Regions from separate parts of the Arthrobacter methylotrophus genome, predicted to be linked through region 1. Evidence: predicted binding sites of a transcription regulator. Region 1 holds the regulator's gene; each other region holds the start of a gene.
The links. The regulator HrcA, encoded in region 1, represses chaperone genes, less so after heat shock. The targets are predictions, from matches to a motif close to TTNGCACTCGNNNNNNNCGAGTGCNAA.

Region 1 (9,616 bases):
ACCTATCGCGGTGTAGTCACCTACGTCCGCGTGGTGGACGGCATGCTGCATCCGCGCGAGCGGATCCAGATGATGTCCACCCGCGCCACCCACGAGCTCCTCGAAATCGGTGTCAGCTCCCCGGAACCCACTCCTTCCAAGGGACTGGGCGTCGGCGAAGTGGGCTACCTGATCACCGGGGTGAAGGACGTCCGCCAGTCGAAGGTCGGCGACACCGTGACCAATCTGGCCAAGCCGGCAGCGGAGTCCCTTGCCGGTTACGCCGACGCGAAGCCCATGGTCTTCTCCGGCTTGTATCCCTTGGACGGCACGGACTATCCGGTGCTGCGGGATGCCCTCGAGAAGCTGATGCTCAATGACGCAGCGCTCGTCTACGAACCGGAGACATCTGCGGCCCTGGGCTTCGGTTTCCGCGTGGGCTTCCTTGGCCTGCTGCACCTGGAAATCACCCGTGAGCGGCTTGAACGGGAGTACAACCTCGACCTTATCTCCACCGCTCCCAACGTTGAGTACGAGGTCACGCTGGAGGACAAGCGGGTCCTCCACGTCACCAACCCGAGCGAATACCCCACCGGCAAGATCGCCGAGGTCCGTGAACCGATGGTGTCCGCCACCATTCTGGCGCCCAACGAATTCGTGGGTGCCATCATGGAGCTGTGCCAGAGCCGCCGCGGCGTCATGGGCGGCATGGATTACCTCTCCGAGGACCGGGTGGAAATCCGGTATCGCCTCCCGCTGGCCGAGATCGTCTTCGACTTCTTCGACATCCTCAAGTCAAAGACCCGCGGCTACGGTTCGCTGGACTGGAAGGCCGACGGCGAGCAGGTTGCCGATCTGGTCAAGGTGGACATCATGCTCCAGGGCGAGCAGGTTGACGCTTTCAGTGCCATCACCCACCGCGACAAGGCGTACGCCTACGGCGTCATGATGACAGGCAAGCTGCGTGAGCTCATTCCCCGCCAGCAGTTCGAAGTGCCCATCCAGGCCGCCATCGGCTCGCGAATCATTGCCCGTGAGAGCATCCGCGCCATCCGCAAGGACGTCCTTGCCAAGTGCTACGGCGGTGACATCACCCGTAAGCGCAAACTTCTGGAAAAGCAGAAGGAAGGCAAGAAGCGCATGAAGATGGTGGGCCGCGTGGAGGTTCCACAGGAAGCGTTCATCGCAGCCCTTACCACCGACGAATCCAAGGACAAGGCCAAGAAGTAATGGGGCTGTTCGCCCGGAACACTCCGGGACCGGAGCGCGTTGAAGAATCGGGCACAGCATGGGCCCCCGGAGGACCCTGTGCCTAGTGTCCTTCCCCTCGGGGATCCGGCACCTGCGGATGGGCTCTTGCCACCGCAGGTGCTCGACGGCGTCGAGTCACGCAAGTTCGGACTGTACGTCCACATACCTTTCTGTGCCGTGCGTTGCGGGTACTGCGATTTCAACACCTACACCGCCACTGAGCTTGGGGGTGGCGCCTCCCAGGACGCCTACGCGTCTACTGCCATTTCGGAAGTGGAGTTCGCCGTCCGGGCCATGGAGGCCTCCGGGCTCCCGCAGCGGCCCCTGAGCACGGTGTTCTTCGGCGGCGGCACACCGACGCTGCTGCCCGCTGAAGATCTGGCACGCATCCTGACGGCCGCCGTCGGGCATTGGGGTCTGGAAACCGGAGCCGAAGTCACCACTGAGGCGAACCCGGACTCGGTGACGCCCGAATCGCTCCAACTGCTCGCAGACTCCGGCTTCACAAGGGTCTCCTTCGGCATGCAGTCGGCGGTCCCGCACGTCCTCAAGGTCCTGGACCGAACCCACACGCCCAGCCGGGTCCCGTTAGTGGTCCAATGGGCGCGCGACGCCGGCTTGGCAGTGAGCCTGGACCTCATCTACGGCACTCCGGGGGAATCGATGGCCGATTGGCAGACCTCCTTGGAGACGGCCCTGTCATACGATCCGGACCACATCAGCGCTTATGCGCTGATTGTGGAAGAAGGCACCAAGCTGGCGGCACAGATCCGGCGCGGAGAAGTTCCCGGCATCGACGACGACGACCACGCCGCCAAGTACGAACTCGCCGATCAGCTGATCAGCGCAGCCGGGCTGGACTGGTACGAGGTCAGCAACTGGTCCAGCACATCCGAACAGGCGTGCAAACACAACCTTGCCTACTGGCGGGGAGACGATTGGTGGGGCATCGGACCCGGCGCGCATTCCCACATGGGCGGCGTCCGCTGGTGGAACGTCAAACACCCCACGGCCTATGCCAACAGGCTCGGTGGCGGAGTGTCGCCCGCCGCTGGACGGGAAACGCTCGACGCCGGAACCCGGGAAGTGGAACGCATCATGCTGGAGGCGCGCCTCGGCACCGGGCTTCAGGTCGATGCCCTCGACAAGGTGGGTCGCCACGCTGTCGCAGGCCTTATTGCGGACGGCCTGGTTGAACCTGCAGCGGCCTTCCAAGGACGGCTTGTCTTGACACTCAAGGGCCGGCGACTGGCTGACGCCGTGGTCCGGCGTATCCTTCCGGAGTAGCTATTTGATCCAGCGGAGGTTGAAGCGGTAGCGGTGCGGTTGCCCGTGGTTGACCCGGATGCCGGCGGACACCGAGAAACACGTCAGCGCCACCCAGATCGCCGTGGCAAGGACAGCGAACAGGTTTCCCACTGCCGGGAGCAAGACCAGGATGTTGGCGAGCACTGCAGCAACCGTTGGAGGCAAGGTGAAGTTCAGCGCTTCCTTGGATTCCTGTGCCGTGAACGGGCCGCGTTCGCGGAAGATCAGGTAGATCAGCAGCGAAGGCACGCAGCCAAGGATCCCGCCGAAATGCGCCAGCGTGGCCCATTGACGGTCTTCCGCGGCTGTTAGGGGCAGCGCGTTGGCAGGAACGCCGTGGTACTGGGATCGGCCAGAGGCGCCGTCCTGTTCGTCAGGAGCGTTGTCTGCCACAGTTTCTTCCTTCAAGTAACAATCGGTGAAGTGTTGCTGTCCCAGAATACTTGCTCGGCGTGTGATCACGGGACCAAGTATCTGACCTGGGGGCGGATATATCGCGTATACCGCGCCTGAGCGGGTTGTGAAGCGAGCGCTGTCCGAAAGGAATCGTCACGGCATGGTGAGGAAATCAATAACTTCTTCGACGCGCCCGAGCAACGATGCCTCCAAGTCCGCATAGCTGTGGACGGCCCCGAGAAGTTTCTGCCAGCCAAGGCCGATGTCCTCGGCCGTCTCGTGGGGCCAGCCGAACGACTTCAGGATGCCGGTCTTCCAATCGGTGCCGCGGGCGATAGTCGGCCATTGTTCGATCCCGAGGACCTTGGGGCGGATGGCCTGCCAGACGTCTACGTAGGGGTGCCCCACGATCAGGACGTTTCCTGCCGCGCCGGGCACCGTCATGGCGTCGGCAGCAATCCGTGATTCCTTCGAATCCCGCACCAGGTGGTCCACGAGGATCCCGAGCCTGCGGCCCGGCCCGGGGGAGAATTCGGCGATAGCGGCCTTGAGATCGTCCACCCCATGCAAAGGCTCGACGACGATGCCCTCGACCCGAAGATCGTCTCCCCAGACCTTCTCCACCAGTTCGGCGTCGTGTTTGCCTTCCACCCAGATCCGGCTTGCCTTGGCGACCCGGGCTCGCTGGTCCGCCACGCGGACGGATCCCGACGCGGTCCTGCCTGGTTGAACCGCACCCTTTCCGGCTGCCGCACGGGGCGCGGGCGGCAGGAGTTTGACTGCTTGCCCATCCAACAGAAACCCGAAGCCCAGCCGGAACGATTTGTTTTTCCCTCGTCGGTCCTCCAGCACCACAATGTGCATGCCGCCGGACTTTTCGACCCTGGTCACGGCCCCGACCCAACCGGATTGCACATCTTCGAGAACCATCCCGCGTTCGACCGGCACCTCGGGCAGCTGCTTCTTGGCGGGCGAGGAGAGATCTTGCGGGCCCCAATTGTCGTAAGACACAGTCTTCACACCACTTTGCGCTAGGAGGATCGATGACGTCCTGGCGATTCCGCAGGACCGCGCGGGAATCATGTTCGCCGCGAGCGGTACCAATGCTAACAACGGGGTGGCTCATACTAGACTTGTTAGCACTTGGGCATGTTGAGTGCTAATTGTTGTTGAGGGCCGGTTAAGGGCCAATCGTTGAAGAACCGGCTGTTGAATGGAGGTGGGCAGTGAGCGAACCACGCAAGCTCGAAGTGTTGCGCGCCATCGTGGAGGACTACGTTCACTCCCGCGAGCCCGTCGGATCCAAAGCCTTGGTCGAGCGGCACCATTTGGGTGTGTCGAGTGCCACCATCCGCAACGACATGGCCCTTTTGGAAGAAGAAGGCCTCATCGCCGCACCGCACACGAGCGCCGGCCGCATCCCGACGGATAAGGGCTACCGCCTGTTCGTCGACCGCATTTCCGAGGTGAAGCCGCTTTCTGCTGCTGAGCGCCGGGCCATCCACTCTTTGCTGGAAGGGCCGGACGACGTCGAGGACATCCTTGAGCGCACCGTCCGCCTGCTCTCGCAGCTGACCAACCAGGTCGCCGTCGTCCAGTACCCGCACGTGAGCCGCGCACGGGTGCGGCACATTGAGTTCGTCCTTCTGGCGCCCCGACAGGTCTTAGTGGTATTGATCGCAGACACCGGCAAAGTGGAACAGGGAGTTGTCCACGCCGGAGCGGATGCCAGCGATGAGGACATCATGGCCTTGCGCGCGCGTTTCCTCGGGAGCATTGCCGGTTCCCAGCTTGATCTGATGACGCAGGTCCTGCCTTCGGTCGTTGCCCTGTGTCCACCGGCGCTCCGGGGGCTTGCGGGCGTCCTTGCCCACGGCCTGGAAAGGCTTGCCGACAGAAGCAGGGACGAACGGATGGTCATGGCCGGCACGGCGAACCTGGCCCGCTCCAACGTGGATTTCCCGCTGAGTATCGGCCCTGTCCTCGAAGCGCTCGAGGAGCAAGTGGTCATGTTGCGACTGCTGTCGGACATGGCTGAGGACCCCCGGGGAGTCACCGTGAGCATCGGTCGCGAGAATCCCTACGACGGTCTCTCCGAAGCCTCAGTGGTTGCCACCGGCTACGGTCCCGGAAGCAGCGCGAAGATCGGCATTCTTGGGCCAACCCGGATGGACTACCCCAACACCATGGCGGCCGTTCGCGCCGTCGCACGCTACCTTTCCCGCATTCTGGGCGGATGACGGCCTCGGCTGGAAACCTCCTGGCAAGATACGCTGTGTAACAGTAAAACAAGGAAGAGATACCGACTTTGAGCAGTCACTACGACGTTCTGGGCGTCTCGCCGGAAGCAACCGGCGAGGAGATCAAGAAGGCCTACCGCAAGCTCGCCCGCAAGCTGCACCCCGATGTAAACCCCGGGGCAGGTGCGGCCGAGGAGTTCAAGGCCGTCACCCACGCCTACGAGGTCCTCTCCGACCCCCAGAAGCGCCGCGTCTATGACGCTACGGGCAACGAGAACGGGACCGACAACGGTTTCGGCGGAGGGTACGCAGGCCAAGGATTCGCCTTCCAAGACATTTTCGACACCTTCTTCGGCGGAGGAGGCGGCGGCATGCAAGGACCCGCGTCGCGCATGCGCCGCGGCCAGGATGCCCTGATCAGCGTCCGTATCGATTTGCGGGAGGCCGTCTTCGGCGTCAACAAGAAGCTTGAGGTCGATACCGCGGTCATCTGTCCCACGTGCGAGGGCTCATGCTGCCGTGCGGGCACCCACCCCGAGCGTTGCGACATCTGCGGTGGCTCGGGTCAGGTCCAGCGGGCTGTGCGTTCCATCCTCGGCCAAGTCATGACCGCCGCACCGTGTGGCTCATGCGAGGGCTTCGGCTCCATCATCAAGGACCCTTGCAATGAGTGCAACGGCCAGGGCCGCATCCGCAGCCGCCGTTCGCTGACCGTCAAAGTGCCAGGCGGCGTGGCCACCGGAACACGCATCCAGTTGTCGTCGCAAGGCGAAGCGGGCCCCGCCGGTGGCCCTCCCGGCGACCTCTACGTGGAGATTCGGGTCAACAACGATCCCACTTACGTGCGTGAAGGCGACGATCTGCACGCAACCCTGAGCGTCCCCATGACAGCCGCCGCACTCGGTACTGAGCTGCAGCTTGACACTTTTGACGGACCCCAGGAGATCGACGTCAAGTCCGGCACACAGTCCGGCGAGGTCATTACCCTGCGCGGGCTGGGCGTCACCCATCTCCGCGGCTACGGGCGCGGAGACCTCAAGGTGCACCTGCACGTTGAGACGCCCGGCAAGCTCGACCCCGCACAGGAAGATTTGTTGCGCCAACTCGCCAAAATGCGCGGAGAGCAGTTCACCGAGGGCAAGCTCGTGGCCAGCGGTGGCATGTTCGCGAAACTGCGGGACAAGCTCGGTAACCTGTAGCGGTGAGCAACCCCGTATTCTTCACAGCAGCCGGAACGCTGGACGGGCTCGGGCGTGGCGATGTTTTCGTACTCGAAGGAGCCGAAGCAAGGCACGCTGTTACCGTCAAGCGACTGGAGATCGGTGAAGCAGTTGACATTGCCGACGGCGTCGGCAAACGGCTGACGGGAACCGTGACTGAATCGGGCCAGGGAACCCTCACGGTTCTTGCCTCGGATGTGGTGGAGGAACAGCAGCCGAGGGTGCGGCTTGTGCTGGTCCAGGCCCTCGCCAAGGGCGATCGCGACGAGCTCGCCGTCGAGACGGCAACGGAACTCGGGATCGACGCGGTCGTGCCCTGGCAGGCAGAACGCTCCATCGTCCGTTGGAAGGGCGACCGGGCAGCCAAAGCCCACGCGAAGTGGCAATCCGTGGCCACCGCGGCCGCCAAACAAGCGCGGCGAGCGTGGATTCCGGAAGTGCGTGCCGCCGTCGACGGTTCCGGCTTGATTTCGGCTGTCGCCGCCGCGGATCTGGCGATCATCCTCCACGAGGACGCAAAGCGCCCCCTGCGGGACGTGCTGGAGACGTGGCAGGAGCACCTTCCTGACACGGACGACGACGCCGGACGGGAAGTCCTGCTCATTGTTGGCCCGGAGGGTGGTATTTCGCCGCGCGAAGTGACCAAGCTCAGCGACGTCGGCGCCGTCACCGCTCTCTTGGGGCACCACGTCCTTCGCTCATCGACGGCAGGACCGGCCGCCGTCGTGCTCGCCAGTGACATACTCGGGCGCTGGTAGCCAAGACTCTCTGTGAGGATTGGGGAGGTGAGGATTGGGGAGGCGCTGGCCGCGTACCGGAATCAGCGGACGTTGAAGGAGCGGGTATCCGTAGCGATATCCGCGTCGTTGGGTCCCACTAGGGAAACACGCAACTCATAGCGGCCCGTTCCGAGCCCCACAGTGAGGGTGAAAACTCCGCCCTGTCCTGCCACGGTGGAGGCGGTGGTCTGACCGGCCAGATAGGATGTTTTCTCGCCGTTGGAGTTCTCGCGAAGGATCTGCCAGTGCAGTTTCTTTGAGGGGTCGGTGCTGCGCCCGTTGAACTTCACCGGACCGGCAGGCAAGGTCAGATCCTCTTGCGGGTCGATGATCCAGACGGGAGCCACCATGGCAGCGTCGCGGACCATCGCGTCTCCGAGTTTCACTTGTCCGAACGCCAGATAGTCCGTGTGCCCGTCCACCAAGATGGCCACCTTGATTTGCTGACCGGAATCGATCAGTCCCGAACTCGCCGCAGCAGCGGTTGCGGTGTAGACGAGTTGTTGGACCGCCCGCTGCGCCATGCCGGGGTCGAGGTTGGAATTGAACGCGTCGCGGGAAACATCTACGGTGACCACGTTCTTGCCGGAAATCGACGTTGCCAAGCTGCTTGGATTCTGCCACGGCGTGAAGAAGTCGTGGTCCAGCGGCTTCTGGGACATCATGATCCGCAGGGCCGTGGTGATGGGGTTCTCGTTGCCCGGGTTGTCGCGGAATTCGCGATACAGGAACGTGTCCTGGTCGCTCCGTCCAATCCAATACACCGGAATCTTGTTTGAGGCCTGGGTTGTTTCTAGCGGAGCGTTATTGTCCGGGGCAGCCTGCAGGCTGGCAGGCGGACTCGGGAGCGGCGTTGTCGATCCCTGTTCCGTGCGATCGGCGACGCACGCCGAAAGGGACAAGGCAGCCGTCAGCGAGGCCACAAGCACGGCGGATCGAATCCGGGTGCGTGTGCCCTGTGAAATGCCGGCTGGCCTGGTGATGGTGGATTCCTGCTCGTGTTCGGCCGCTGCAGTGCGGAGGAGTCATGCGCCCGATGGCGGGCACAGGGGCATTTTTGCCCATTAATCAGCTTGTCATAGAGTGACCGGCGCTGACCGGCGATTCGATGCCCCGGAGGGCAACTGCAATCCGATTGATACGAGGTCGATGCGGAGTTGATACCAAAAACGGCAAGGTCCGGCTGTTCGACGCTGTGCTCGATACTCGCTGGCATCACCTCGGACACCGGCTGGCGTAGGATTGAAAGCAATCCGAGGCCCGCGATCCTGCGCCCATCCAGCGAACGGACATCGGAGCAAAATCGATGGACATGACCAAGCCGGAGGAGCACAGGCCACAAGGCCAGCACTATGACAGAATCATTGAACGGGCGGCCCAGGGCCAGCAGCGTAGACACAGGTCCGGCCGAGTTCCCACACTCTGTCCCGGGTGCCCGGACGGAAGTTGTTGTCTTCGACGACTCTGATCAGATGGTTCAGACCCTTGGTAGCCATGACGAGGCGCTGCGCTACATTGAAGCCCAGTTCCCCGGCGTCGATTTTCATGTCCGTGGCAACGAGCTCTCTTTCAGCGGGCCGGCCAGCGATGTCCCCAGGATCATGCGCCTGCTTGAAGAAGTCCGCGGCCTGGTGAGCAAGGGGACGGTTATCACCCCGGACGTGCTTCAGCAGCTCGTTTCCTTGTTGCGCAGCCAGTCCCTGCAAAACCCCGTGGAAGTCCTGACCCACAATATTCTTTCCAGCCGCGGACGCACCATTCGGCCCAAGACGCTGAACCAGAAGAACTATGTCGACGCCATTGACGACAACACAGTGATCTTCGGGATTGGCCCTGCCGGCACCGGTAAGACGTACTTGGCAATGGCCAAGGCAGTTCAGGCACTGCAGCTTAAGGAAGTCAGCCGCATCATCCTGACCAGGCCAGCCGTCGAGGCGGGGGAGCGTCTCGGCTTCCTGCCCGGAACACTGAGCGACAAGATCGATCCGTATCTGCGTCCTTTGTACGACGCCCTGCACGACATGATGGACCCGGAATCGATCCCGCGCCTCATGGCGGCCGGGACAATTGAGGTCGCGCCGCTTGCCTACATGCGCGGCCGCACGCTCAACGACGCGTTCATCATCCTCGATGAAGCCCAGAACACCACCGCGGAACAGATGAAGATGTTCCTGACCCGGCTTGGATTCGGTTCCAAGATGGTTGTCACGGGCGACGTCACCCAAGTGGATCTGCCCTTCGGCGCCACGTCCGGCCTGCGCATCGTGCAGGAAATCCTCCAGGGGATCGATGACGTGAACTTTACGATGCTGGACGCTTCCGACGTCGTCCGGCACCGTTTGGTGGCCGACATTGTGTCCGCATACAGCATATGGGACGAAAAGCATCGGGTGCGTGCCCAGCACGCGCCCACGCACGACAAACGGGGAGAGCACCGATGAGC
Region 2 (10,333 bases), 1.5 Mb from region 1:
ATCCCCGGTGCGGAGGTAACTCCCAATCTCCTCGTAACGACGTTGGCGGATCTGTCCGGTAACTTGGATGACCCCTGGATCAACGAGAACAACAGCATCGTTTCCTCCCTGTTTGAAGCCGCCAACGGCGGGGAGGTCGAACCCGAACCCATCCAGTCCGGGCGGTTCCCAAGCCTTGACGAGCGCGATCCCGTCGAGGAGTCGCTGCTCCTGGACGCGGACACGGACCAGCAATTCGTCGTGGATGCCGTCCGGGCAGGCGATTCGCTGGTGGTCAGCACGCCGCCAGGCAGCGGCCAGACCCAAACCGCCATCAATGCCATCGGTGCGCTCGTCAACGAGGGCAAATCGGTGCTTGTCGTTGGCGACCGGCGAGCGAGCCTCAATGGCCTCGCCGCGCATTTCGAATCCCTTGGGCTCGAATCGATATTGTTCAGGCCAGGGAACGGCGCTAAGGCACAGCAGCTCAAGGGACAGTTGGTCAGTGCGATCATCCGCAACGAGAAATCGTTGGAGCCGCAGCTTGCGAATCTCCACAAGACCCTGACCGAGCACCGCCATGCGCTGATGGACCATGTCGCGTCTTTGCACAACGTGCGCGAGCGTTGGGGGTGCTCGCCCTATCAGGCCATGCAGTCGCTCGCGGAACTAACCTCCATCCACCCTGCCCCCGCCACGACGGTGCGCTTGAAGCGAAGTGTGCTGGACAATATCAAAGACCGCGCTGAGTTGGCCGAGAGGCTTCGACGCGCTGCCGAGCTTGGCAGCTTCAGCCGCGCTTCGACGTCGAGCCCCTGGTACGGGGCGCGTTTGGTCACGCGCAAGGAGACCGAGGAAGCCCAGCAACTGGCCCGTGCGGCCGCGGAACACCTTCCCCGGATGCGGGAACGGATGAACCAGGTTGCGGAGCACTCCGAAATCCGGCTCGGGGCCAACTTCGCCGAATGGGGCTCGCAACTAGGGCTGTTGATGGCGGTGCGGGAAAGTCTGGACAAATTTACTCCCGATATTTTTGACCGGCCAGTCCACGATCTGATCTCGGCTACGGCGACCTCCGCCTGGCGTCGTGAGCAGGGCCTCGAGATGCCTTCGATGCAGCGCTCTCGTCTGCGTCGCGTGGCCAAGGAATACGTCCGCCCTGGTGTCCACATTGCCGATCTTCACAGTTCCTTGGTCCTCGTCCAGTCACAGCGGGCACTCTGGGCGGAATACGCGACCACTCAGCGCCATCCGGCAGTCCCCTCCGGACTCGCGGACTTGGGTGCGAGCTACCGCGAACTGGACCGGGATCTCCGCCGTCTGGGCGACTGCCTCAAACATACGGCGGGCGGCGGCGACCTCCACGCGACCCGTTACGAAGACCTCATGGAGCGGCTTGAACGCCTGGTCGCGGATACGGGAACCTTGGAGACCCTCCCGGAACGCACGCTTTTGGTCGAGAACATGCGCGAGCATGGACTCGGCGAGCTTCTTGCGGATTTGGCGGAGCGCGAAGTGCCTGCCGAATCCGTTGCTGCCGAACTGGATCTCGCTTGGTGGCAATCCGCCCTCGAAGCGATGATCAGCGGCGATGACTACCTTGCCATGTCCGACGGCGATTCCCTCCGCCGCCTCGAAGCCGAGTACCGTCTCGCGGACCATGCGCACATCGCCAGCGGTGCCGCCCGTTTGCGGTGGAAGCTCTCCGAAATGTGGAGGGCTGGAATCGCGGAACATCCCCGGCAGGCAGAATTGTTGCGGAACCTGATCAAGGATGGTCGCGTTACCCTGTCGGCGCTCAGCGCCCAAGCGCCAGACCTTGTCACGCGGCTGGTTCCCGTGTGGTCAATCAGCCCGTACCTGCTGACGAGCCTTTTGCCGGCCGAGCAGAAATTCGACGCGGTGGTGATTCTTGATGCCGAGGGCACGTCCCTGCACGCTGTGCTGCCTGCCATAGCCCGAGCCCAGCAAGTGGTTGCCTTCGGCGACGCGAACGTCGCCAATGCCCGGACGTTCAGTGTGGCGGTGGAGCCTCCCACGGCGGGTGGCATGAGCCAGGACATAGTCGACAGCGCTTTCAGTGCCCTGGCCCGGGTCCTGCCCACGCGGCAGTTGAACTGGGTGTATCGCGCAGTGGATGAAGATCTCGTGCTGCAACTGAGCAAGAACTACTACGATGGTGGCTTGCGTCGGCTTCCGGATGGCCAATCGGTCACAGGGCTGGACCGCTCGGTGGTAGTTGAGTACATTCCGGACGGCACCGGCTTGCCAGGTTCGGACCACGAAGGCGTTGAATCCGTTGCTGCCGAGGTGAACCGCGTGGTTGATCTGGTTTTTGAACACGCCAGGCTCCGGCCCCGGACCTCGCTGGCAGTGGTCACGGCGAGCCTGAGGCATGCCGCAAGGATCGGCGAGGCCATTAGGCTGCAGTTGCCCAACTATCCGCTGTTGTCGGGTTTCTTCAACGCCGGTTCGGAATCCTTCCGGGTGGTTGATTTGGAGCGTGCCCAAGGGCTGGTCCGCGACCACGTCATCTTCTCCCTGGGCTTTGGCCGGACTCCGCATGGCCGGGCGCTGCACAGTTTCGGCCCCCTGTCCGTTGAAGGCGGCCGCAACAAGTTTGCCTTGGCAATGACCCGCTCGCGGAGATCGCTGCACGTTCTGAGCTGCTTCCGTCCGGAGGATCTGGACCTGGACAGATTGGCTCATGGAGCCGTCGAATTCCATGAACTCCTTGACCGTGAATTGTCGGGGAACTCGGATCTGGGGACACCTGCCACCAGGGCTGCTGCCAGCGAGCAAGCCCTCGGTGAGGATCCGTTGGTGGCAGATCTGGGCGAGCGGCTCCGTGCCCGTGGGGCTCGTGTGTGGCACCACTATGACGGGGTCCTGGACATCGCTGCCGCGGCCGATCCCGTGCACGCTATTGGGCGTGACGACAGCGAAATGCCCACCCCGGTGGCCATCGAATCGGACGGCACGGAGCGATACCGCCGCATGAGTGTCAGGGAACGCAGCAGGCTCCGGCCCCAGCTCCTGGAACGCCTCGGTTGGCGGTATATGTCTCTGTGGACCATCGAGGTCTTCACGGACCCCTCGTCCTGCGCGGACCGCATCGGGGCATACCTTGGGCTGGAGAAGCCGGTGGCGCCCCCGTACCCTGATGTCCAGGATGGCTTCCTGGACATGGATGTTGAACAATTGGAACTGGATCATCAGGCGGAGCCGGCCCGGGCCAGGCTTGGCGAAACGCACGGCCCCGATTCGGGACTGGCTGCCCCTTAGGAAATCGCAATGCCGGAAAGCAAAGACACTCCAGCTAGGCAAACGCCGGAGACCGGTGCGGATGTGGCGGAATCCGACACGGAGTTGGACAAGCGGGAGAAAACAGAATTGGAAGCCACAACGGAGCGGAAACCGGCGGCAGAAGGCATTTTGCCGAAGAAGGCCGCCGAGGATGATCCACGCCGCTGGGGTGATGATCCTGGATATGATCATGACGCCTGGCTGAAGGAGCAAAGGCCTCCACACTGGGGCTGACGGTCCCGCGATGATCTTGGCAATCCTACGGTGGTCGCCCTAGTGGTGGCCATCACGATTGACCAACACGAAGAAGAGTTTCCCGCGGGTGGAGGCTCCGGCGAGGATTTCCGCCTGCTGCGGGTTCGCTGCGACAACCACGAGGCCGTCCGACTCCTTGGTGCCTAGCCACTGACTGGCCTTGCCTCCCTGTGCGGAGGTCCACAAGACCGGGACTGCCGCGGCCAGGAGTTCGGATTTCTTGCCGGGGCCTCCGAGTCCGTCCGCGGCGGTGAGTACAACGTTGACCAATTGTCCGGGCGAGACCAGCTGAATTGAAGCGGGATCGGCCATGCGCAGTGGAACGGCCGCGGCCGCCGGATCGGTGCCGGTCAGCAGGCCCGGACCTAGGATTTGGGCGTCAGTGGGGATCTGCCCTTTCTGGAGGGGTGAGGCCAGCTGTTTTCCCGTATATCCAGTACTGGAAGTGAGCGCACCGGACGGAGCTCCACCGGGAAGAACTTCGAGGGGGACGAGGTCGGAATCGACCAAACCGGATCCGGCCGGAAGATCCCGGGCGGCGGCTAGGACCGTGACCCGCTCTTCCGTGGCAGGAGTGAGTTGATGGACTGCCATTCCGGCGGCGATGCACAGCAGGAGGGCCACCATGAGACGTCGGTTGCGGTTCAGCCAGCTGCCAAGCCGGCGGGAGATGGAATATCCCGGGGGAGCGCCGCGATGCCAGACCGGCCCGAAGGGAACAGCCGGAACACCACGACGAGGGCGGCGTTTCGCAGTGCGGGCGAAAGGTCTATTGCTTGGAACCGAAGTAGATCCCGTAGAACGGGGGTCTTGGGTGACGAACGGCTTTGCTGGCATGCCGCCACGCTAACCGCAGCCATGCTCCCGTGGCAGAGCCTAGTTGAGCTATGTGGAAAACCGGCGGCCCGGGGTCAGCTCGCGGCGGCAGCAGAAGCCGATGCCGGAGCCGGGGATGCCGCGGGTGCGGCCGGCGCAGCAGAAACGGTGCTTCCCTTGGAGTCCCGGGAGTCCGTGCGGTAGAAGCCCGATCCCTTGAAGACGACGCCCACGCTGTTGAATTTCTTGCGCAGCGGTCCTTGGCATTCGGGGCAGTCAGACAGGGAACTGTCCGTGAAAGCCTGAACGATGTCAAAGGCATGGCCGCAGTCTTTGCAGGCATAAGCATATGTGGGCACTGGTGATCCTCCTCCGGGACGAACTACAGGTCCTGCGCCGCCAAGGTGGATTGCTCCGTCCATTAGCAGTCCCAGGGCCTGAGTGCTAATTCTATCATCCGTCGGAGGGGTCTCTACCAGAACCAGAGACTGTGGGGGAGCAGCCAAATCGCCGAAGCACGGTCAGCCGGCTGGAGATAGCTGGACGATTCCCCGGGGGGTGAGCGCCGCTGTCACGGGCTTATCGAACGGTTCTGCCGGGATGGCGCCCGCGGGTAGGACTTCGTGGTCATAGACGACGGCGACAGCCGGCGGACGCTGCCTGTCGGCGTCGAGCTTGTCCAGGAGCCGGTCGTAGTATCCGCCGCCTTGGCCGATGCGGTTGCCACCCTCGTCAATCGCAGTAGCCGGGAGGAAGATTCCTTTCACATCCTTGACGACGTCACTATCGAACCGTTCGCCCACCGGCTCATCAATGGGGGCATACCTTGAACGAACAAAAACCGTCTCCGGTGTCCAATACACCCAGCTCAGGCGCCGTTCCGGTTCACAGACAGGAAGAAGGACCCGGTGGCCAGCGGCATGGAGTGCCGCAAGCAAAGGCATTGTCGGGGGTTCTGCGGCGACCCCGACATAGGCCGCAAAAGTCGCGCGTTCGCCTTGGGCGACGGCATCCGCCCAAGAGAGGCCATAGCGGGCGATCCCGGCTCCTGCGTCAGCTCGTTGTTGGCCCGTCAGGGTTAGCCGCCGGTTGCGGTTTTCCCGGCGGATGTCGTCTTTCAAAGTCACCTTTTTGCTCCAGTTCTTCCTGCTGTCCGGCTCCTAGGATGCTGAAGGTACGTCCGGTGCTCTTTCGTCCAACAGTGCATCCTTCTGCCCAATGTCCAGTTCCTTCCGTTAGATTAGTCCGGTGACTTCCAAAAACTGCGCCGTCCGCAAGGCTGTTATTCCCGTTGCCGGGCTCGGCACCAGGTTTCTGCCTGCCACAAAAGCCATGCCCAAGGAGATGCTCCCGGTAGTCGACAAGCCGGCCATCCAATATGTTGTCGAAGAAGCCGTGAGCGTAGGCCTCAATGACATCCTCATGATCACGGGCCGCAACAAGCGTGCGTTGGAGGATCACTTCGACCGTGTGCCGGCGTTGGAGGCGACCTTGGAGGCCAAGGGCGACACCACCAAGCTGGACTCGGTGCAGGCTACCAGCAACCTCGGGGACATTCACTATCTCCGCCAGGGCGATCCCAAGGGGCTGGGGCACGCGGTGTTGCGTGCAAAGCAGCACGTTGGATACGAACCATTTGCGGTTCTTCTCGGTGACGACCTCATCGACGCCCGGGACACGCTCCTCAGCGACATGATCGAAGTCCAGCACAAGACCGGGGGATCAGTCGTCGCCCTCATTGAAGTCGAGCCCTCCCAGATCAGCGCCTATGGCTGCGCGGACGTCGAGGATATCGGCGAGGATGGCTACGTCCGCATCAAGCAACTTGTCGAAAAGCCGGCCGCAGATGAAGCTCCGTCGAACCTGGCCGTGATTGGTCGCTACGTGCTCCATCCCTCGGTATTCGACGTTCTCGAGAAGACCGAGCCGGGCCGTGGGGGAGAGATTCAACTGACCGATGCCCTCCAGGTCCTGGCCGCCGGAGACGGCGAAGGTAGCGGCGTCTATGGAGTCGTCTTCCGTGGCCGCCGGTACGATACCGGAGACAAACTCAGCTACCTCAAAGCCTGCGTCCAGCTTGCGTGCGACAGCGAAGACCTCGGACCCGGCCTGCGTGAGTGGCTGCCGGGCTTTGCCGCCGGCCTCAGCAAGTAGCTCACTGTGTGGGGGGCGGCCATCTGGCCGGTGACGCTTGAATGTGGCGACCTCATCCTGCGTCCCATTCATTACCGGGACAAGAAGGAATGGACCGAGGTCCGCTCGCGCAACAGTGACTGGCTTGCCCCTTGGGAAGCGTCAAACCCGGCCCCCGGCGGCAATCTGCCGAATTATCGGCAGATGGTGGCGTCCCTTAACGCCCAAGCGCGGCAGGCGAGTGCCCTTCCGTTCGTGATCGCGGAGCGTACCCCAGGATTCCGTGAGCCCAGGATCGTAGGGCAGTTGACGGTCTCCTCGATCATGTGGGGATCGGCCATGACGGCCACCCTTGGGTATTGGGTAGACCAAGCCCGCGCCGGCCATGGGATCGCTCCCACCGCAGTTGCCATGGCGACTGACCATTGCTTCGAAGCTCTTGGCTTGCATCGGATGGAGATCAACATCAGGCCGGAAAACGGGCCGAGCCTCCGCGTTGTCGAAAAGCTTGGATTCCGTGACGAGGGCCGTCGTGAGCGTTTCCTCCACATCAATGGGGCATGGGCGGACCATCGAAGTTTTGCGCTGACCTCCGAGGAAATCCCCGGTGGCTTGCTCGCTGTGTGGCTTGGACGAGCAAGCAACTAGTCCATCTGACTGAATGGGGGTCATAAGTCTATTGATTTGCCGACTCTCCGACGACACACCGCGCGCAATGCGGTGGCGCCCGCGTATTTGCTTCTACGGTTTTGAATGTGGACTTCCCTCTCAGCAGCTCGGTGATACTGGTGGTTGCTGTTGCGCTGTGGATCGTTTGGGTTGCGCCATACATACTGCGAAATCGCCGCCAGCACATCCAACTAGCGGCCGACGTTCCAGTAGATGACAGTGAAAAAGTCGCTCACGAACCGCAAGCCGGGGTGGTTCTGTCAATCGCCCCTCGGCAGGAGAAAGCAATGGAAACCATGCAGAGCACCGCAACCGCATTGCCCAGGAAGTCGGCCGGCTCCGGTGAACGGCGTGATGCTGCAACGGACGCCGTGGTTTTCAAAATAAGATACGGGCGCTGCGCCCTTGCCCTCGCAGGTCTTCTCTTGCTGCTCACGGCGGCCGTTTCGGGCGTCCTGCGCCTTCTGGGCCTGGTTTCGGGTTGGCTGCCGTTGGTCTCCCTCGTCGGCACCGTTGGCGCCGTCTTCCTGCTTCGCCGTCTGGCCATCAGGGACCGCAGGGCGAAGATGAACACAGCCTTCCGCAACGCAATGGGTCCAGTGGTTGAGGCTCCCCGCGTCAGCACAAAGGCGGCGGACCTCCCGCAGACCAAGATTTTCGACGCGGAAGCCGAAGCGCGCGACGCGAAGCGATTGACCGCCGTCGAGCTTCGTCAGGCAGCGCTCAACGTTGCTGTTGCCGCTGGCGACCATACGGTCCGGTTTACCGAAGAGTCCAAGGAATCCGAATGGCAGCCGGTCGATGTTCCCAAGCCAACTTACGTTGACGCCGCTAAGGCGACGCGGCCAGCACCGGAACCGCTCGATTTGCCTGAGGCTCCCAAGCCGTTGGGCAAGCCGACGTTGAAGCAGTCCGGCGCGCCGTCCGCGAACCCCTCGATCCAGGGGCCGGTCCAGGCGCAGCACAGCAAGCCCCAGAGCGCCCTCAGCAATCTTGACGACGTCCTGCAACGCCGCCGGGCATAGCTTCCTGTGACCACCGTCTGCGTAGCCGGTGGCACGGGACAAGTGGGCCGTGAAGTCGTCCGGTTGGCGCTCGACGCCGGACTTGACGTGACGGTGCTGAGTCGCCGCCCGCCGTCGGGCACGTCGCCAGCCCATCACGACGGCGCCCGCTACTTTCAGGCGGACGTCACCACAAGCACCGGGTTGGCGGAAGCTCTCCAGGGGGCCGACGTCGTGATTGATTGCCTCGAGGGGCAGACCGGCAAGGCGCGCAAGAATTTCGCCGACGGCGGCGCGCAGCTGCTCGCCGCGGCCACGCGCGCCGGGGTCCGCAAGGCGGTCCTCCTCTCGATCATCAACTGCGACAAGAGCAACGCAGCCTTCTATGTCTCCAAAGCCGACAAGGAGCGGGTATACGAACGGTCGGCGCTCGAGACCGTGGTTGTGCGGGCCACCCAGTTCCACAGCCTCGTGACGGCCGTCTTCCAGGCGGGAGCGAAAATTCGCCTGATTCCTGTCTTCAGGGGCGCGCGCTTCCAAACAATTTCGCCGAGTGATGTGGCCGCCGAGTTGCTGGCGGAGGCACTGGGGGAGACCTCCGCAGAGCGGCACCGGACGCGAACCATCGGCGGACCGGACATCCGGAGCATGCGCGAACTCGCCGAAACCTGGCGGAAGCTGACGGGGCATCCCGGATGGATCGTGGAGCTTCCGTTGCCCGGGTCAATGGGCAAATATCTTCGGAACGGGCTCAATTTGGCCTCGAGCCAACGGACAGGGACCGACACGTTCGAGTCTTGGTTTGGCAAAGCACGAAGATAGTTTGTAGCCTAGGGGCACTGGTAACAAACGATTGACCAGGGGCTATAGCTCAGTTGGTAGAGCGCTTCGTTCGCATCGAAGAGGTCAGGAGTTCGAATCTCCTTAGCTCCACCGTGAAGGCCCTCCCACCTGCGGCTTGGATTCTAGGGGTCGACTCTTCTATGTCTGTCAAGCCGCGTTCATCGCTATTGCCGCGGCGCTGAGCGCGCGGTAGATGCGGCGCGCCAGGTAGCGTTTGATGCAACGACGAATTTCCTTGTCCGTACGACCCTCGGCGCGTCGCTTCTCCACGTACTCGCGGGTTTCGCCGTCATGGGTCATCCTGACGATCGCGACCATGTGCAAGGCACTGTTCAGGGACCGGTCACCGCCCCGGTTCAACCTGTGCCGGACAGTGTTCCCGGAGGACGCGGGGATCGGGTTTACCCCGGCCAAGGAGGCAAATGCTGCCTCGTTGCGGACCCGGCCCTTGTGTGACCACGCGGCGAGGCACTTCGCGGCGCTGATCGCCCTGAACCCCGTCTCTTCCAGCAACGGTGCGGCCTCGCTGACCTTCACGAGGTCGTCCAGCTGGTTCTCGTTGGCCGTGAGTTGCTCATCCAGCGCCAGGACATGTCTGGCCAACCGCACGGCCTCGGCACGGGCGATGGACAGGGAGAGCTCTTCCTCGCGGGAACGCCACTTTGAGACCTCCGTGATCTGGGCGCCTGTGAGCTTTTGGCGGGCATCGATGCCCAGGTCGTTGCCGCGCATCAGGGCGTTGAGGGCGTTGACCGACCGGGTCCGGTCCTTGCTCATGGATCCCCTGGCCGTGACCAGGATCCGCACGCCCTGGCGGACCCCGTCGTGAAGGCGTGGTCGGCGCAGCTTGTCCGCCGGCAGAGGCAGAACGGCCATGGCCATCTGGTGGGCGTCCAGAGCATCGGACTTGCCCACACCACGGCGCTTCTTGGCATCCATGCGCGGCGCCTCGGCGACTGGGAATCCATGGGTTGCCACGGTGCCCGCGAGGATCGCCCCGTAGGACGCAGCGCCTTCGATCACCCACAGGGTATCGGCGTCGGCGTTGGTGCGGCGTGCCACCCATTTGATAGCCCGGTTGATGCCAGCTGCGGTAGTCGGGAATGACTGCGTATCCAGCAGCGCGCCGTTGGTGGCGTCGAGGATGGCGTAGACGTGGTTGCGGGCGTGAGTGTCGACACCCACGACAAATGGGTGAGAATGCGCGACGATAGACAAGGCGGTCACCGTACTTTTCCTTTGTGATGGACTCGGGTGGTGGCCGTTATAGGCCGGCACCAGTCCGGGTAGGAATCACGTCGGAACAGCACTGTGATGGGTCACGCCCC
Region 3 (10,333 bases), 1.3 Mb from region 1:
CGGGCTCGTGCAGATCCCTTGCATCGAACGAAACGCGATCGCCGCGGCGAAGGCCATCAACGCCGCGAAGATGGCGCTCTGGGGTGACGGCACCCACCGTGTGTCCCTGGACGAGGTTATCGTGACCATGCGCGAAACGGGCAAGGACATGTCCTCCAAATACAAGGAAACCGCCATGGGCGGCCTTGCCGTCAACGTCGTCGAATGCTAGGGGAGTAGCCCGCCGGCCTCTTGATGTTCGGCGCGTCGCGCACTATGTTTGGCGCGTCGGGCACCGGACGGCCAAGCGGGGCCCAACAATGCTGCCGATGCCATGGCTGCGAATACCGACCACAAGCTGTTGCTGCGGCTTGCGGAGAGCGGTGGAATGGGGCGGTAGACGATCATCGGGTCCTCCTTGTTCAGCGGGTTATAACCACTCTCCGCCGCCGGAATAGTTGTGCACTTTGGGGAACCTTTGCCCTGGCTGTGAACCGGAGGGTTCCGGGGCCCCGGGCGGAACAGGCCGTAGCTATCTTGGGAGGCCGATAGACTTGAGACTGAAACGCCTGCGCCGCACACCGGTGCCTGCTGCCTCACGTACGCAACTGATTGGACACGGCCCCCTTGCGAGAATTTACCGCACGCTTTGCCACCGCCGAAGAAATCGAACACTGGGACAAATACGTCACGGCCAATCCCAACGGAGGCAACCTCCTCCAATCCGAGGCGTTCGCAGACGTCAAGCAGCACTTCGGCTGGAAGCCCCTGCACCTCGTTTATGAAACCCCGGACTACAGCAGCTACAACCTGGTCCTGGAGAAGTCCTTTCCGCTGCTCGGCAAGCTCTGGTACCTGATCAAGGGCCCGGACGTTGCCGGCGTCGAGGACATCCCGGGGATCATCAGGGCCAACGCGGAATTCGTGAAGCGGGACAGGCTCGGGGTGTTCGCCGTCAAGATCGAACCGGACATCGTCCTCAGCCCGGAATCGCGGGACGCGATCGAGTACACCGGAGTGGTCAAGACTCCCAACCTGCAGCCGAACGACTCCACCGCCTTGTTGGACATTTCTCCGGAGGAGAACCAGCTTCTGCGTAACCTCCATTCCCGCGGCCGCAACGCCGTCCGGAGGGCCATCCGCGAAGGCGTCGAGGTCCACACCATGGAACCCACGGAAGAGAACTTCCGCTCCATGTATGCCCTCATGACCAACACCGTCGAGGCGAAGTCCCAAGTACGGGTCCGCGAGTTCGGGTACTACCGCCAGTTCTGGACCAATTTCATGGACCGTGGCCAGGGCCGGCTCCTGTTTGTCTTCGAAAACGGTGTTCCTTCGGTGGGGGCCTTCGTCATCAACTACGGCCGAAAGGGCACGTACAAGGACGGCGGATCGCTGCAGAAGCGCTCACAGTACGGCGATTCGCACTTGGTCCAGTGGACGGCCATCAACCAAGTCAAGGAGCTGGGCTGCACGGAGTACGATTTCTGCGGCACTCCGCCAGCGGACCGGCTCAAGGACACCACGCACCCGTTCCACGGCCTCGGTCTGTTCAAGACCAGCTTCAGCAAGACCGTCACCGACTTCGTGGGCTGCTACGACCAGGTCATCAGCCCCCTGAAATACAAGCTCTGGACCGCCGCTGGAGAACGCATCGCCCGGCAGATCTACACCCGCCGGACGGGCCAGCAGTTCTACTAGAATCGCCGCGCGATCTACGGCCGGTGAAAAACACCATACTTGGAGGAATCCCGCTCTTTGGAGGAATACCTGCGTGACTGACCGCCCCGACAATAGGCCCAGCACGGACGGCTTGCCCAAGACGCAGCCGCTCAAGCCATCCCAGGTGCGCCAGAACGTCAACGCCAAACGCATGCTTCGCAGGCTCGTGCAGGGCGAGAACCCGCCCACGGCCCCCTTGAGCATCGTGGACCGACTTGCCGGCAGTCCCTACGCCAACCCCACCATTCATGTGGGCGGGGTTGATGCTTCGGCCCGCAAGACCATTGACTTCGCGTTGCACATGGCCGAATCCATGTTCCGTTACGGGGCCGGTGCCTTGGAAGTCGAGACCAGCATCATTGCGGTCACTGCCGCACTCGGTTTGAAGAACATCGAAGTCGACATCACCAACCAGTCGGTACAGATCAACTATGCGCCCAAGGACCAGACTCCGATCACCCTGCTCCGGGTGGTCCGCTCCTGGACCAACAACTACGCCGGTTTGGCCGAGGTCCACCAGCTCGTGACGGACATCGTGGCCGGAGGAGTGGGCAGGGCGGAGGCCGTGCGCCGCCTGGATGACATTATTCGAAGAAGCAAGCCCTTCCCCCGGTGGATGGTCACCATGGCGTTCGGCGTCTTCTCCGCTGTTTTCGTCGGGGTGCTGGGTGGGGGCCTTGGAGCGTCTGCCTTGGCTTTCGTCTCCAACATGCTCGTCAACCTTGTCGCCAGGCAATTGGGCAAATGGCGCACGCCGGACTTCTTCGTGACAGCGGCCTGTGCCTTCCTGGTGACGTTCATTGCGCTCATGCTGCGCTGGGCCGGGGCGGACATCCCGCCCTCGATCGTGGTCGCGGGCGGCATTCTCCTCTTGTTGCCAACGGGACGGCTCGTCTCTTCGGTGCAAGACGCCATCAACGGATTCCCGGTCACAGCGGCCGGGCGATTCCTGTCCACCATTCTCACCTTCGGTGCGATCGTTGCGGGGATCGCTGTCGCGGTGGTGGTCGGTGATCTGTCCGGCAGCGTCCCGATCGACGTCACGCAAACATTCCCCGAGGCGTATCCATTGTGGGGGCAGGCGATCTTGATCGCCGTCGCAGTGATTGCCATCGGCATCACCGAGCAGACACTGCTCAAACTTCTGCTCCCGACGGCGGCAGTCGGTTTGGTGGGCTACTTCATCTTGTGGGGGGCTGCCAACCTCGGTCTGGGGGATCGTCTCTCGCCTGCGATTTCGGCGGTGGTCATCGGCCTGCTGGCCCGGATGGTGGCGCTCAGGCTTGGAGCTCCGCAACTCGTGGTGGCAGTCCCTGCAGCACTCATCCTGTTGCCTGGTCTGAAGATATTCCGTTCCATGTATGTGTTGACGGTGCAGGAAGCGGACGTCTTGCTGGGCTCGGGTGGCATGCTCAACGCGGGAGCAATCGTGCTGGGTGTGGCAGCGGGAATTGTGTTGGGCGACAACCTCGCCCGGCCGTTGACCAAGGGGCTGGCCAGCAACGAGCGCCGCCGCGTTCGCCGACGCTAGGGCCGCGCTCGACGCCGGTAAGGGCCGCTAGATCTGCCCGATCGGCAGTTTTTTCTCGGCTTGGAAATCGTCCTCGACCCGCCCTTGGGCCCAGTATCCGGAGAGCGACACTTGGGAACGCTCCAGCCCGCGCTGCTTGAAGAAGATATCCCGCAAGCCCTTCATGTAGCCGCGTTCACCGTGTGCAAAAACATCCACCCGGCCCGGCAGCCACTTGGCTTCACCCAAGGCATCGAGCAGGATGTGGCTTGACCCGGCCGGGACTCCCGAGCGCAGGAGCCAGCGCAACTCGAGGCCGTCGGGCGCGGCGATGTCGAGGATGTCAGCCTCGCTGTCGACCTCCAGGAAAGCGACGCCCGTCGCGGTGGGTGGCAGGGATTCGATCGACGCCGCGATGGCCGGCAGTGCGGCGTCGTCGCCCGCGAAAAGGTACCAATCGGCGTCGGGCGCTGGGTTGTAGGCGCCGCCCGGTCCTGTGAAGACCATCGCGTCGCCGGGCCGGGCCGCCATGGCCCAGGGACCTGCAAGGCCCTCATCGCCGTGGACCACAAAGTCGATGGCCAGTTCCTGGGCAGCCTCGTCCACCCAGCGGATGGTGTAGGTGCGCGTGTACGGCCACTGATCGCGCGGCATGGTCTCGCGGATGGCCCAAAGATCCAATGGCAGCTCATAGTCGACGCCCGGCTGCGGGAACACGATCTTCACGTAACGGTCCACGAAGGCGTTGTTCGCGTAACCGGCAAAACCGGGTCCACCTGCAATGATGCGCACCATGTGGGGCGAGAGCTGTTCCGTGCGCAGCACAGTCAGGTTCACTTGGGGGCGGGTATTGCGGGAAGCAGACGACGTCGCGGGCAAAGATGTCATGTAGGCAAGCCTAAGCTAGGGCAACGGTGGAAGTTCCCAGATGACGGGATCTGCGCCTTGCATGCGAAGCAAGGCGTTGGCTCGGCTGAACGGGCGTGAGCCGAAGAAGCCCCGTGATGCCGACAATGGGCTGGGGTGCGCGGAGGTGATCGCGGGGGCGCCGTCAAGAAGCGGTTGCACCGCTTCGGCGTCCTTGCCCCACAAGATCGCGACGAGCGGACTCTGTTGCCCGGCAGTTGTGCGGCGCCGGGCGACGGCGGCAACTGCCGCCGTCGTAATCGCCTCCCAACCTTTGCCCCGGTGCGATCCGGCCGCGCCGGCACCAACGCTCAGGACCCTGTTCAGCAGGAGCACTCCCTGGCCGGTCCAGGCCGAAAGATCGCCGTGGACCCGCGGCGGCAGGCCCAGATCGGACTCCATTTCCCGGTAGATGTTCGCGAGGCTTCGCGGGATGGGCCGGACGTGCCCCGATACCGCGAACGAGAGCCCGACGGCGTGTCCCGGCGTCGGGTAGGGGTCTTGGCCCAGGATCAACACCTTGACGTCGGCAAGCGGCTGCCGGAAAGCGCGGAGGATGTTCGACGCCGCAGGCAACACGTGGGTTCCTCGGGCGGCCTCGCCTGCCACGAAGCTCAGCACCGAACGCAATTCGTTTTCGACGCCGGACAGCGCTTCAGCCCAGTCCGGGGTCATCAAATCTTCCAGGGCTTTTCCCGGGAGTGACCCGAAATCGGGGGAGTGATCCTCTGCTTCAAGTTCAAACAACGCTTCTTCGCCTGACACCCAGCCATTGTCGCTGTCTTGGAGCCCTAGGGGAAAGCGACTCGGCCGGAAAATCGTCCTCCGGGAAGGCGGCGGGGCAAATGACATCGGTGTTATTCGCCCGTTACCATTGGCGGGGGACTTTTTTCAGTCAATGCGTCGAAGGAGTGTGTCGTGGCAGAACCCGCGCGGGAACCCATGGCGTCCGAAGCAACTGGATTGGTGTTCGAAGACCTGTCCACCGGGCTCCGAAGCGACTCGCCGCTAGGCGAGCGTGAGCAGCAGATGCTCGCTTTGGAAAGGCAATGGTGGAAGTACGCCGGCGCCAAGGAGCAGGCCGTCAGGGAGCTCTTCGATCTTTCTGCCACCCATTACTACCAGCTCCTCAACGCCCTCATCGATACCGAGGAAGCTCTGGCACACGATCCTATGCTGGTCAAGAGATTGCGTAGACTACGTATGTCACGTCAGAGGGCCCGCACAGCGCGCCGTCTCGGTTCTGACGCGTAAGGCACCCGCTGATCCCCCAGCAAGCAAGCAGCAAGGACAAGGCTTCACCATGACCAAATTTGCCCGGGATGAATTCGACCGCGTCCCGCAGAGCTCATCTCGCCAGGGTGTCCACCGGCTCGTCGCCTCCGCGTCCCGCCCGGCACTGTGGCCGGTCCTGCTCCTGGGCGGAATTGCGCTGGCCGTAGGCCTCGTCGCTTTCCTGATCCTTCCAAAGCTTGGATTCACTTCGACGACCACGCCGCAAGCAGTTGTCACCGCGGACGTCCCTCAACCAAGCGCCGCGGCGTCGGCTCCCGTCAGCAGCCCGGCCCCGGTATCCAGCCAGCCGAGCCCCAGCGACACCCCGTCCAGTGCTCCGACGCCCACGACGGCGCCGTTGGACAAGACCGCCGCCGTCGCGGTCTACAACGGAACCACCACTGGGGGCCTGGCCGCCCGGGTTGCCGGGGTAGTGCAAGGCGGGGGTTGGCCGTTGTCTACGATCGCAAACTGGGGCGGCATGCCCCAGCAGACCTCTTCGGTTTTCTACAAAGGGCCGGCTCAGAAAGGCAACGCCGAAGCCCTCGGTAAACTGCTGGGCATCGCAAACCTCGTGGACAGCGCCGAATTCCAACAGCCTGTGGTCGTCATTCTGGGCCCAGGCTACAAGTAGCAACTCGGTTACGCCTCAATAACATTGCGACCACCCACACCCAGGGTTGCGCTTCTGCAACGTGACTGTGGTTACAGTAGTTGTGAGCTGGCCCGGAGATCCCGGAAGCCGGCCACTGCTAGTTGAAAGTGTGGGGATCATGGCTTTGGGAACCGTCAAATGGTTCAATGCCGAAAAGGGCTACGGATTCATCACCGTGGATGAGTCCGGTGACGACGTCTTTGTGCATTGGTCCGCTATCCAGATGGATGGCTTCCGTGCGCTCGAAGAAGGACAACGGGTCGACTTCGAGCTCGGCGAGGGCCAGAAGGGCCCCCAGGCAGAAAGCGTGCGGCTTATCTAGTGGGTATTGCGGCAACAAGGCTGTCCTGGCCCTTTGGAGGGCGCCGGTCCCGAGTCATTTCGTTGGTATCGCCTCTTCTTGCAGGCTTTGCGGTCTTGGCCCTCGGGCTGTCCGGATGTTCCGCGTCCGTCGGCAATGCCAGGTTGAGCTCTGTTACTCCGAGCGGCGACGGGGTCCTGCGCATCGGGGTGATTCTGGACAATAGCGGCAGTTCCGCATTCCTCAATGAGTCTGAGCTGGCGGCCGCGAAGCTGGCCGTCAAACAAATCAACGATGCAGGCGGATTCAAGGGCAGTCCCGTCGAATTGCTTCCGGCGTCGGGGGTAAGTGAAGGCAGCAGCGCGGCCGCTTTTAGTGCTGATACGGCGAGCCAGGCCAAGGCATTGCTATCGGCGCACGCCGACGTCGTCGTCGGGCCCACGGACTCCAGCCATGCGCCCGCAGCCATCGACGTTCTGTCTCCCGCCCGGATTCCGCTCATTTCGCCAGCCAACACGGCCTCGGGACTCAGCAGCTACAAGAGTGGCGGCTTCTACTTCCGCACCTCGGCCGCTGACGCCGCCCAAGGCAGCGTCCTGGCGAAGCTTGCCCACGACGCCGGCGCCAAGAGGATTTCCGTCCTCCACGAAGCCGGGGACTACGGTACGCGGGTCTCCGGAGCGGTCGTGGACGCGGCCCGCAGCCTCGGCATGGAAGCCGTGTCCAACGCGGAATTCACGGCAGGGAAAGCAGCTCCCGCCGCGGCGAGCATCAAGTCCGGGTCACCGGACGCCGTCGTCGTGGTTGCCCGTGATGGTGCCCCCGGAGCACTGGCCGAGCTCGTGAACGCGGGCCTGGGCGGTAAGCAGCTGATCTTGAGCGACGGGGCCATCCGTCAATACGGAACCACGCTCGGTGCCGGTGGCCTCGACGGTGCGCGCGGAATTCTTCCCGGCGTCTTCCCGAGCGTTGAGTTCCAGTCCGGATTGACGGGCATCGATCCCAATCTCAAGGACACGACGTACGCTGCCGAAACGTTCGACGCCGTCACTCTCGCGGCGCTTGCCGCTGCAGCCGCGAACGACGACGCCGGGGGCTCGATCGCGGCGTGGCTCACCACTGTGTCCGGCGGGGTGCGTCCGACGTCGGGCGATGCGGCCTCGAAAGAACGCACATCCTGTGCGTCATACAAGGATTGCGTCGAGGTGTTGAAGGGGGCAAAGCTCCCGGATTACGACGGCGAGTCCGGGGCCATCGGATTCGACGTCAATGGGGACGTCACCTCGTCCAACTACATGGTCTTCACCTACGGCGCCGACAACACTGCACGGGTGAGTGGCAAGGAGACGGCATCCCGGACGCCGTGATGGGCTGTGCCCATAGCGAACTATCGTGGCGCGGCGAGGCGTTTCCAGCACTCGCTGCTTGCACTCTCCTCAGGTGAGTGCTAATTATTGATTAGCACTCTCAAGCATTGACTGCTAATTCTCCGTATGGCCCCGGCCGTATGGGTGCTGGTGGCCTTGCTTGGGGATCAAAGAACACCTTGCTGGGGTGAGATCCGGAGCCGGCGGCATACAGAGGCCGAATGTGAAGGATCGTCCGTCGCGGGCACCGCAGTGAAGGCACCTTCTTAACGACTGTCCCGAAAGGACTACCGCCGTTATGGCCAAGATCATTGCATTTGATGAAGAGGCACGCCGCGGTCTCGAGCGGGGTCTGAACATCCTCGCCGACGCCGTCAAGGTCACCCTCGGCCCGCGTGGACGCAACGTCGTCCTCGAAAAGAAGTGGGGCGCTCCCACGATCACCAACGATGGTGTTTCCATCGCCAAGGAGATCGAGCTGGACGATCCTTACGAGAAGATCGGCGCCGAGCTGGTCAAGGAAGTTGCCAAGAAGACTGACGACGTCGCTGGCGACGGTACCACCACCGCAACTGTTCTCGCCCAGGCCCTGGTCAAGGAAGGCCTGCGCAACGTAGCTGCCGGCGCCGACCCGCTGTCCCTCAAGCGCGGCATCGAGAAGGCTGTCGAAGCCGTTATCTCCGAGCTGCTCGCCTCCGCCAAGGAGATCGAGACCAAGGAAGAGATCGCAGCCACGGCTTCCATCTCTGCTGGCGACACCGAAATCGGCAACCTTATCGCCGAGGCCCTCGACAAGGTCGGTAAGGAAGGCGTTATCACGGTCGAGGAGTCCAACACCTTCGGCCTGGAGCTTGAGCTCACCGAAGGCATGCGATTCGACAAGGGCTACATCTCCGCGTACTTCGTCACTGACGCTGAGCGCCAGGAAACGGTCCTCGAAGACCCGTACATCCTGATCGTCAACTCCAAGATCTCCAACGTGAAGGAACTCGTTGCGGTCCTGGAGAAGGTCATGCAGTCCAGCAAGCCGCTGCTGATCATCGCCGAAGACATTGAGGGCGAGGCCCTGGCCACCCTGATCGTCAACAAGATCCGTGGCACCTTCAAGTCCGTTGCCGTCAAGGCTCCGGGCTTCGGCGACCGCCGCAAGGCACAGCTCGCCGACATCGCAATCCTCACCGGTGGCCAGGTCATCGCCGAGGAAGTCGGCCTCAAGCTGGAGAACGCCACCCTCGAACTGCTCGGCAGCGCCCGCAAGGTTGTTGTCACCAAGGACGAGACCACCATCGTTGAGGGTGCCGGCGACGCCGACGCCATTGCCGGTCGTGTGGCGCAGATCCGTGCCGAGATCGAAAACTCCGACTCCGACTACGACCGCGAGAAGCTGCAGGAGCGCCTGGCCAAGCTGGCCGGTGGCGTTGCAGTCATCAAGGCCGGTGCCGCAACCGAAGTCGAGCTGAAGGAACGCAAGCACCGCATCGAGGACGCCGTCCGCAACGCGAAGGCTGCCGTTGAAGAAGGCATCGTCGCTGGTGGTGGCGTTGCCCTCATCCAGGCTGGCGCCAAGGCATTCGCCAACCTGCAGCTCGAAGGCGACGAAGCAACGGGCGCCAACATCGTCCGTGTTGCCATCGATGCCCCGCTGAAGCAGATTGCCTTCAACGCCGGCATGGAGCCGGGCGTTGTGGTGGACAAGGTCCGCGGCCTGCCCGCAGGCCACGGCCTGAATGCCGCCACCGGCGTGTACGAAGACCTGCTGGCTGCCGGCGTCAACGACCCCGTAAAGGTCACCCGCTCGGCCCTCCAGAACGCTGCGTCCATCGCTGGTCTGTTCCTGACCACCGAGGCCGTTGTTGCCGACAAGCCGGAGAAGAACGCTCCGGCCATGGGTGGCGGCGACGACATGGGCGGCATGGGCGGCTTCTAAGCCCCCCCGCGCTGACTCACTAGTCACAAGCACGACGACGGTTCCCGCCTCAGGTGGGGGCCGTCGTCGCCGTTTAACGACGCTCGCTCACGTTTGGTGGGTTTCCCGCTGACGCTCGCTCACGTTTGGTGGAGGAGGGCTTTGGGTTTGGGCCCCATATCCGCATGAGGGTTTGAAATTTTCGCCGCATAAGTGAGCGAGCGTCCTTCGGGGGGATGTGATGGGGTGTCAGGGTGGTCTGGCAGGATGGAAACCATGACGATTATTGCTGCCGCCGACGGTTCTGCCCTCGGCAATCCCGGGCCTGCTGGTTGGGCTTGGTATGTGAACGACTCTTGCTGGAGGGCCGGCGGATGGCCGCACGGAACCAACAACCAAGGCGAGCTGATGGCGGTGTTGGACCTTTTCCGGTCCACGGCGCATATTCCCGATGAAGAGCTGAAGATTCTCTGCGACAGCCAGTACGTCATCAACTGCATCACTAAGTGGATGCCAGGATGGAAGCGGAAGGGCTGGCGAAAAGCCGACGGAAAGCCCGTCTTGAATGTCGATCTGCTGAAAGACATCGACCAGTCCATCATTGGCCGCAAGTATACGTTCGAGTGGGTCAAAGGCCACGCGGGCCACGAGCTCAACGAGGCCGCCGACGAGCGCGCCCGGGCCGTTGCGAGTGCGTACCAGCAAGGCATAA

Region 2: ABD884_RS03740 (FmdB family zinc ribbon protein) is a predicted target of HrcA. The motif match lies at 4,778-4,804, and genes of this name have one in related genera.
Region 3: groL (chaperonin GroEL) is a predicted target of HrcA. The motif match lies at 7,773-7,799, and genes of this name have one in related genera.

The regions. Positions count from the first base shown of each region.
Region 1 is NZ_BAABED010000001.1:2,269,396-2,279,011, forward strand. It holds gene lepA (translation elongation factor 4) at 1-1,209, shown strand, start outside; gene hemW (radical SAM family heme chaperone HemW) at 1,288-2,517, shown strand; gene ABD884_RS12040 (DUF4870 domain-containing protein) at 2,518-2,931, opposite strand; gene ABD884_RS12045 (DUF3097 domain-containing protein) at 3,088-3,945, opposite strand; gene hrcA (heat-inducible transcriptional repressor HrcA) at 4,161-5,174, shown strand; gene dnaJ (molecular chaperone DnaJ) at 5,243-6,373, shown strand; gene ABD884_RS12060 (16S rRNA (uracil(1498)-N(3))-methyltransferase) at 6,376-7,152, shown strand; gene ABD884_RS12065 (GerMN domain-containing protein) at 7,215-8,102, opposite strand; gene ABD884_RS12070 (PhoH family protein) at 8,526-9,614, shown strand; gene ybeY (rRNA maturation RNase YbeY) at 9,611-9,616, shown strand, end outside.
Region 2 is NZ_BAABED010000001.1:742,528-752,860, forward strand. It holds gene ABD884_RS03730 (AAA family ATPase) at 1-3,264, shown strand, start outside; gene ABD884_RS26150 (hypothetical protein) at 3,274-3,519, shown strand; gene cpaB (Flp pilus assembly protein CpaB) at 3,559-4,377, opposite strand; gene ABD884_RS03740 (FmdB family zinc ribbon protein) at 4,452-4,715, opposite strand; gene ABD884_RS03745 (5-formyltetrahydrofolate cyclo-ligase) at 4,878-5,483, opposite strand; gene galU (UTP--glucose-1-phosphate uridylyltransferase GalU) at 5,605-6,510, shown strand; gene ABD884_RS03755 (GNAT family N-acetyltransferase) at 6,517-7,137, shown strand; gene ABD884_RS03760 (hypothetical protein) at 7,245-8,183, shown strand; gene ABD884_RS03765 (SDR family oxidoreductase) at 8,190-8,984, shown strand; tRNA gene ABD884_RS03770 (tRNA-Ala) at 9,023-9,095, shown strand; gene ABD884_RS03775 (IS110 family RNA-guided transposase) at 9,153-10,232, opposite strand.
Region 3 is NZ_BAABED010000001.1:3,538,803-3,549,135, reverse strand. It holds gene ABD884_RS18360 (L-serine ammonia-lyase) at 1-211, shown strand, start outside; gene ABD884_RS18355 (hypothetical protein) at 208-387, opposite strand; gene ABD884_RS18350 (lipid II:glycine glycyltransferase FemX) at 607-1,680, shown strand; gene ABD884_RS18345 (threonine/serine exporter family protein) at 1,754-3,232, shown strand; gene ABD884_RS18340 (siderophore-interacting protein) at 3,260-4,099, opposite strand; gene ABD884_RS18335 (uracil-DNA glycosylase) at 4,115-4,882, opposite strand; gene ABD884_RS18330 (DUF3263 domain-containing protein) at 5,036-5,371, shown strand; gene ABD884_RS18325 (LytR C-terminal domain-containing protein) at 5,421-6,026, shown strand; gene ABD884_RS18320 (cold-shock protein) at 6,166-6,369, shown strand; gene ABD884_RS18315 (ABC transporter substrate-binding protein) at 6,432-7,715, shown strand; gene groL (chaperonin GroEL) at 8,014-9,642, shown strand; gene ABD884_RS18305 (RNase H family protein) at 9,898-10,333, shown strand, end outside.